2 linked regions of the Pseudobacteroides sp. genome follow. The protein of the gene in region 1 interacts with the protein of each later gene in a pairwise test. Links are inferred from orthologs where the notes say so. Each region holds a gene or a part of one and is shown in the gene's direction. Other genes may lie near its edges.

Region 1 (4,112 bases):
ATTCATGCAAGAAATTATATTCTTGAGCAGATGGGGAATGTTAAATATTAGTTATAATAGAACTTAAGGGGATGGTTTGAAATGGCAAAATCCAATAAAAAGAATATATTAAATCATTTTGAACATATTTTTCTCTTGTTTGGCTCCATAGTAATTATTGTTGTCTCACTTGTGGTGGCTGTGAATTTTACCAAAGATTCCAGGATTTTTGCCAAGGACAAGCCGGCAGCACAAAAGACAGTGACAGCTAAAGAAAAAAAAGAAGTGCCAAGCACTGCTGCTGAAGTAAAAAAGGAAGAGACTGACGCTACTAAACCAAAGAACCAGGAGACAACAAGCCCGAAAAACGAAAGAAAGACATCGGAGATTAAGGTTGAGATAATAAACAGCACAGGCAAAAAGGGTGTTGGTACTACTCTCGGAAATACCCTTAAAAACAGCGGTATTAAAGTTATATCGGTTATTTCGGGAAAAGTCACAACCAAAACAAAAGTAATAGAAAGAAACGATAATGGCTATGGCGATGAGGTAATAAGCTTAATAAAAACAGGCAGATTGTCCAAGGAAAAGATAAAAAATTCCAATGTAGATGTAACAATTGTATTAGGTGCTGATTATTTGCCGTGATTTTTTAGACATTAAAAAATGATTAATAAAAGACATGCAAAACATATTGTTCACAAATAATATTATTAATAGTATAATTCATTTATAATTATGCTTAAAATTTGATGGTGAGAGGGATGAAACAGTATTGAATTCAAAAGAAATGGTTGATAAAATCGTAGAGATTTTAGATAGTAAGAAAGCTAAGGATATAAATGTTATAAGCATTGAAAACATATCTATTTTGTCTGATTATTTTGTAATTTGCAATGGTACTTCCTCAACACATATTAAAACACTAGCCGATGAGTTGGAAGAAAAAATGGAAGAACAGGGCTTAAGATGCTTTCACAAGGAAGGCTATAACAGTGCAAGATGGATATTACTTGATTACGGTGACGTTATTGTTCATATATTCCACGAAGAGGACAGGGGCTTTTACAATCTTGAAAGGCTTTGGTCCGATGGTGTTTTATCATATAAATAAAGAATAAAAATCAAAGCTCATTATTACAATGGAGGTACCCTATGCATTATAACTATAGAGAAATAGAAAAGAAATGGCAGAATTTATGGGAGAAAAATAAAGTATTTAAGGTCTCCGACAATGACAAGGAAAAGTACTATGTACTTGAGATGTTTCCATACCCATCGGGAAATCTTCATATGGGTCATGTGAGAAACTATTCGATTGGTGATGTTGTTGCCAGGTACAAGAAAATGAATGGATTTAATGTCCTTCATCCAATGGGATGGGACTCATTTGGATTGCCGGCTGAGAATGCTGCAATAAAGAGAGGAATACACCCCAACGACTGGACCTGGTCCAACATAGAAAACATGAGAAGGCAGCTTAAGGAGCTCGGTATAAGCTATGACTGGGATAGGGAAGTTGCCACATGTCACCCGGATTATTACAAGTGGACACAGTGGATGTTTTTACAGCTTTACAAAAATGGTTTGGCATATAAGAAAAAATCATTCGTAAACTGGTGTCCTTCATGTACAACTGTTCTCGCCAATGAGCAGGTTGTAAACGGAAAGTGCGAACGTTGTAAATCCGATGTGGGAAAAAAAGATCTTGAGCAGTGGTACTTTAAGATAACGAAATATGCCCAAAAGCTTCTGGATGATATACAAATGCTGGACGGTTGGCCGGAAAAGGTCAAAACAATGCAGCAGAACTGGATCGGTAGGAGCGAAGGCGTAGAGGTAGATTTTAAGGTCGACGAAATGGATAAATCCGTTAGAGTTTACACAACAAGGCCTGATACTATATATGGTGTTACCTACATGGTTATTGCACCGGAACACTCCATTGTAAAAGAGCTGATAGAGGGAACAGAGCAGGAAGAGCAGTGTAAAGAATTTATTGAGAAGATGAAGTTCTTAAATGAAATAACAAGAACTTCAAATGAGACTGAGAAAGAAGGGGTATTTACCGGAAGGTATGTCGTTAATCCTTTGAACGGGGATAAGGTGCCTTTGTACCTGGCAAATTACGTATTAGCTGAATACGGCACTGGTGTGGTAATGGCAGTTCCGACCCATGACCAGAGGGACTTCGAATTCTCTAAAAAATACAATCTTCCTTTAAAGGTTGTTATCCAGCCGGAGGGTGTTACTCTTAATACTTCTCAAATGGAGGCTGCCTTTGAGGAAGTTGGCTACCTGGTAAACTCTGATAAGTTTGACGGAATTAAGAGTGACGAGGCTATAGGCAAAATAATTGATTACATCGAAGAAAAGGGATTCGGAGAAAGAAAGATAAACTTCAGGCTCAGAGACTGGCTGATATCAAGGCAAAGATACTGGGGAGCTCCAATTCCGATTATATATTGCGATACTTGTGGATCTGTACCTGTGCCAGAAGAGGAATTGCCTGTCATTCTTCCAACGGATGTTAAGTTTACAGGTGTTGGTGAGTCGCCGCTTGCAGGCAGCCCATCATATGTTGCTGCCAAATGCCCCAAATGTGGAAAGACAGGCAGAAGAGAAGTTGACACAATGGATACCTTTGTGTGTTCATCCTGGTATTATTTAAGGTATACAGATCCTTGTAACAGTAAGGAGCCCTTTAGTAAGAAGAGCACCGATTACTGGATGCAGGTAGACCAGTATATCGGCGGCGTAGAGCATGCGATATTGCACCTTTTGTATTCAAGATTCTTTATGAAGGCATTGTATGACATGGGCTTTGTTTCACAGGAGGAACCCTTTAAAAATCTCCTTACCCAGGGCATGGTTCTTAAGGACGGTATCAAAATGTCCAAATCTGTAGGCAATGTTGTTAGCCCGGAGGAGATAATTGAAAAGTATGGGGCGGATACAGCAAGATTATTTATACTTTTTGCTTCACCTCCAGAAAAAGACCTTGAATGGAGCGATCAAGGTGTTGAGGGATGTTATAGATTTATTAACAGGGTCTGGAGGATAATCGGCGAGTTTTTACCGCTTATTAAGGATGCCGGGGAAATTGATAAAGCATCATTAAATGAGCAGGATAAGGAAATACGCTATGTTATAAACCATACCATTAAAAAAGTTACTGATGATATAGGTGAAAGGTTTAATTTTAATACAGCTATAAGTGCTGTTATGGAGCTCATTAATGCTCTCTATGCTTATAAGGAAAAGGTTAGTGATGAGCAGAAAAATAAGGCTGTGCTCAAGGAAGCGGTTGACAGTCTGGTAATTATGCTGGCTCCGTTTATTCCACATGCAACAGAAGAGCTGTGGAGTCTTATAGGAAGAAGCGGCAGTGTCCACGATCAGCAGTGGCCTAAATACGATGCAGAAGCACTGGTTAAGGACCAGATCGAAATAGTGGTACAGATAAACGGAAAGGTCAGAGATAAACTTGTCGTTCCGGCAAAATTAAACCAAAAAGAATTAGAAGAAACTGCCCTCAGCAATGATAAAGCTAAAGAGCTCATTGAAGGAAAAACAGTAGTTAAGGTTATTGCTGTTCCAGGCAGGTTGGTTAATATAGTTGTTAAATAATACAACAAGGTAGAGCTTATAGTAGCAGGGTGATACAAAACTTACTTTACAGTTTTGTATCACCCTGCTTGCTTAATGTTTAAGGAAAAAAGGATTTTTTTATTTATACGAAGAAATAATATACCTGAATAAATAATTTTTTGAATACCTTGATCCAAAATATCAAAGTTTATGGAGGAAATTGGTATGGAATTTAAAATTTTTGGCAGAGAAATCTATGTCAATAAGGGTATAATTGCAGTATCAATTCTTATTTTGTTGGCAGTGTTAGGTGTAATCGGATATTTGGTAAAGGTTGGTAATGAACCTATCATATTTTTACCAAAGGAAGGAAGTGCTGTTAGCACAACTAATGAGGCTGTCAGAACTCCAGGAGAAAATAAGTTCCCCAGTCCTACACCCGCAGAAATCCAGGAACAAATTAAGGTATACATAACAGGTTGTGTAAAAAAGCCTGGGATAGTAACGCTTACTAAGGGACAAATGATCTTTGACGCGGTTAA
Region 2 (3,943 bases), on another replicon or contig:
GTGTTTGATGTAGAAAAGTTTTCTGCAAAAAATAAGGGTGCAGTAGTTGGGATCGTTGGGGGCATATTGCTTTGCTATCTATTGCAAAAGCTTTATTATTTAAGAATTTACCTTGCTATATCCGATTGGAAAAATATTATTGACGGTATCGGATTAATATTAGGCATTTTTTTAGTATTATTTATGATACATTCATTTGCTAGAAAGAAATAAACTAAAAGAGATTAATCAATTTCTGCTTCTATATTTATATATTAATTTGTGGGGAAATCAATATGAAATCCATGGGAAGATATCTTATTATTCTGTCGCTTATTCTTGTATTGTGGAATACTGTCATAATAAAGCCGTTAAAGCTGTTTGCAGTATTTCTGCATGAATTGGGACATTCATTAATGGCCTTCGTGTTCGGTTATGGCATAAGCGGTATTAGGATTAGCTTTAATGAAAGCGGATATGCACTTGTTAAGACAAAGGGCTGGCTTTCCCAAATTATGATTTTAAACGGTGGTTACTTGGGAAGTTTGTTCTTTGGGTTGCTTATTTTGCTTTTAAAGAAGACACCGATTAAAAAATACCTTCCAGGTATCATAGCGATAATATTTCTTGGAGTTTCCATAAAGTACGGAGATTTTAGCCTTATATTGCTATATTCAATAATATTTGCAGCTGTAGTTATAATTATCTACATGATTCAGAATGACAAGGTAATTGACTGGACTTTGGATATTATAGGAGTTTCAAGCGTTGCCTATGCTGTATATGATACCTTTGTGGATACATTGCTGGTCAAATTCAAATTTCCACTTCAGATGATAGGCGGTAGGGCAAATGGAAGCGATGCAGATCAACTGGCACAAATCTGGCCATATATACCTGCCGTTATCTGGGGAATATTCTGGATAGTACTTTCCTTACTAGCCATATATGTGTTTTTAGCTAAAGGTGGGGGGAAATCAAAGGCCTCTAAATCAAAAAAATAATTTTATAATTTAAGTAAAATGAGGAAAGGGTTGGATTCATGGAAGTTAAGAAGAGGATTGAGGAACTTAGAAAGCAAATAGAATATCATAATGAACGCTACTATAACCAGGATGATCCGGAAATAACAGATTATGAATATGATCAACTCTCATTAGAGTTAAGGAAGCTGGAGAAGGAGTATCCCCAGTTTGCAGATGCGGATTCACCTACCAGGAAGGTTGGAGGAACAAGCAAGAGGGAGCTTAGAAAAGTACAGCATGATGTACCTGTTGTAAGTCTACAGGATGTATTCAGTAAGGAAGAGGTTTATAGTTTTGTTAACAAAATGATTCAAGAGCTTGGGGAGCCTACTTTTATTGTTGAAAAAAAGATTGATGGGCTTTCAGTGGTCTTAAGATATAATGACGGTACATTTGTAGATGGGATAACCAGAGGGGACGGAGTTATTGGAGAATCGGTTTATGAGAATCTTCTGGAAGTACCCAATGTACCCAAAAGCATTCCTGAAAAACATCCGTATCTTGAGGTTCGCGGCGAGGTTTACATGACCAATGAGACCTTTGAAAACATTAACCGTAAACAGGAAGAGATCGGGGGTAAAATATACCAGACTGCAAGAAACCTTGCAGCAGGAACATTGAGGCAGTTGGATTCATCTATAGTAAGAGAAAGAAACCTTGATATATTTGTTTTTAATCTTGAGATATGCCGGGGCAGGGAATTTGCTTCCCATTCAGAGTCTCTAGGCTGGCTTAAATCCCAAGGTTTCCATGTAAGTCCCGATTATTGTGTATGTAAAACAGCTGACGAAGTATGGGATGCAATTTTCAAAATCGGTGATTCGAGATGGAGTCTGCCCTTTGGAATAGACGGAGCAGTTGTTAAGGTTGACAGCCTAGGAGACAGAGCAAGGCTAGGCATGACCAGCAAAGTGCCAAGATGGGCGGTAGCGTATAAATATCCGCCTGAACAAAAGGAAACCATAGTTGAAAAAATAGATGTTCAGGTTGGACGTACAGGCAGGCTCACGCCTCTTGCTATCTTAAAGCCTGTAAGGTTAGCTGGCACAACGGTTTCAAGGGCAACACTTCATAATCAGGACTACATAGACATGAAGGATATAAGAGAAGGTGACTCGGTAATTATTCAAAAGGCCGGAGACATAATACCGGAGGTTATAAGAAGCATTCCGGAAAAGAGGCCTCCGCATGCACAGAGGTTTATAATACCCAATACCTGCCCAAAATGCGGTGCACCTGCCCTGAGGGAGGAAAACGGTGTTGAGATTCGCTGTACAGGTTCCGAATGTTTTGCCCAAGCTATAAGAGGTGTTATATATTTTGCATCCAAGGATGCCATGAATATAGAAGGCCTTGGTCCAAGCTCGGTTGAGGCTTTGATGGCTGATGGGTATATAAAGGATATTGCAGATTTATATAATATAAAGAATCATAGAGAAGAACTGATAAACAAGGGAATTGTAGGCAAAGAAAAGTCAATTGATAATCTTATCAAAGCTGTTGAAAAGTCAAAAGAAAACGATATTGACAAGCTTATAACAGGCCTTGGAATAAGAAATGTAGGTAAACAGACTGCAAGGGTCCTTGCTGCAAACTTTCCCGATGTAGATTCCATAATGGAAGCGAAGTATGATCAGCTAATTGCATTGCCTGACTTTGGCGATATAATGGTGCAGGATATTCTGAGCTTCTTTGCAAGGCCTCAAGTTCGTGCTCTCATAGAAAAACTTAAGGAAGCCGAAGTTAATATGGTCTCAAAGGCTTTGGAGAAAAAGAAAGATGATCGTTTTGCAGGAAAAACTTTTGTCCTCACCGGGACTTTACCCTCAATGACAAGGGAAGAGGCTTCGGAACTCATTCAAGCGTATGGTGGAAAGGTTTCAAGCAGTGTTTCAAAGAAAACATCTTTTGTGCTTGCAGGGGAAGATGCGGGAAGTAAGCTGGTTAAAGCAAGGGACTTAGGAGTTTCTGTTATTTCCGAGGAAGACTTAAAGAAGATGATTGGGGAATAGTTAAAGAGTTAGGTAAATATAAATTATTTATTAAAAAATTATTAAAAATTTATTAATAATTAGATATCTTTTTTTAAAATTTATGATAAAATATTATTGTATAGAGAAATAAGTACCAATTTATTAAACCAAATAATAACCTGATGGGTAAATTGTGATACTTAAATAGGTTTATTTTATCTGTAAGTGATTAGATTATTTTGAAAAGAGGTATGTTATGGCTATAATTGTTTTCGTTATTTTTGACATCATTGTAGTTGCCATTGTTTTGGGCTTGTTGTTTAAGTTTTTGGACATTAAGATTCCTTATAAGTTAGTGGAAACAGTTAACAAGTCACCCAAATTAAAAGCTGCATTGGATAAGATAATAGGCTTCATAAAGGATTTGGACCTTAAGAGCAAGATATCAAATCTAAAGCTGCCTAAAATTGAGCTTGCGAAAAGGAAGATAAAGACAAAGCCTATTAGTGTTAACAGTAATGATATAAAACAGGATATTGCCAATTACTTTAGCAGAAAAAAAGAAAACAGATCTATAAATCCAGATACATATGATCATCCCAAATTCGGAAGAATAGGCAATGACAATGAGCCTGTAATGAATAATAATCAAAATGATTATTTTCAAAGCAACAATATACCTTCGATGAATCAAAGGCTTGCTACTGTGGAAAGTTCCAGCTATTCCGGAGGTTTCTCAATTGAATCGAATCAGAAATACGATAATGACAGCAGTATCTCTACAAAAAAGTTTACGCCTTGGGCATTATCAAATAACTCTGATGACGACAGTTGCTATGAATTACTCAATAAAAAAGTGCCTGAGCAGGATAGTCAAAGAGTAGAAAGTCCTTACGGGGATAGGCTGAATCAGGACAAAAGTAAAGAAGAAGGTATCAAGGGGAAATTATTTCAGAGAAATATAAA

What was found. The genes of interacting proteins can lie anywhere in the genome.
Region 2: the proteins of leuS (region 1) and ligA interact in binary tests that used the Escherichia coli proteins (3 or more experiments, as listed by UniProt). The link is inferred for Pseudobacteroides sp. from one-to-one orthologs.

The regions. Positions count from the first base shown.
Region 1 is NZ_DATCTU010000036.1:9,657-13,768, reverse strand. The notes cover bases 756-3,871. They hold leuS (leucine--tRNA ligase), read left to right. Parts: upstream 756-1,134; coding sequence 1,135-3,609; downstream 3,610-3,871. Other genes in these bases: VIO64_RS06535 (helix-hairpin-helix domain-containing protein), read left to right, coding at 3,796-3,871; rsfS (ribosome silencing factor), read left to right, coding at 756-1,093. Outside these bases: bis(5'-nucleosyl)-tetraphosphatase (symmetrical) YqeK, read left to right, coding at 1-51; VIO64_RS06550 (LytR C-terminal domain-containing protein), read left to right, coding at 82-627; more of rsfS, read left to right, coding at 755-755; more of VIO64_RS06535, read left to right, coding at 3,872-4,112.
Region 2 is NZ_DATCTU010000091.1:23,831-27,773, forward strand. What follows is about bases 572-3,518. They hold ligA (NAD-dependent DNA ligase LigA), read left to right. Parts: upstream 572-1,021; coding sequence 1,022-3,016; downstream 3,017-3,518. Other genes in these bases: VIO64_RS13495 (M50 family metallopeptidase), read left to right, coding at 572-983; VIO64_RS13505 (hypothetical protein), read left to right, coding at 3,234-3,518. In the rest of the region: VIO64_RS13490 (hypothetical protein), read left to right, coding at 1-213; more of VIO64_RS13495, read left to right, coding at 276-571; more of VIO64_RS13505, read left to right, coding at 3,519-3,943. UniProt on the Escherichia coli protein: DNA ligase that catalyzes the formation of phosphodiester linkages between 5'-phosphoryl and 3'-hydroxyl groups in double-stranded DNA using NAD as a coenzyme and as the energy source for the reaction.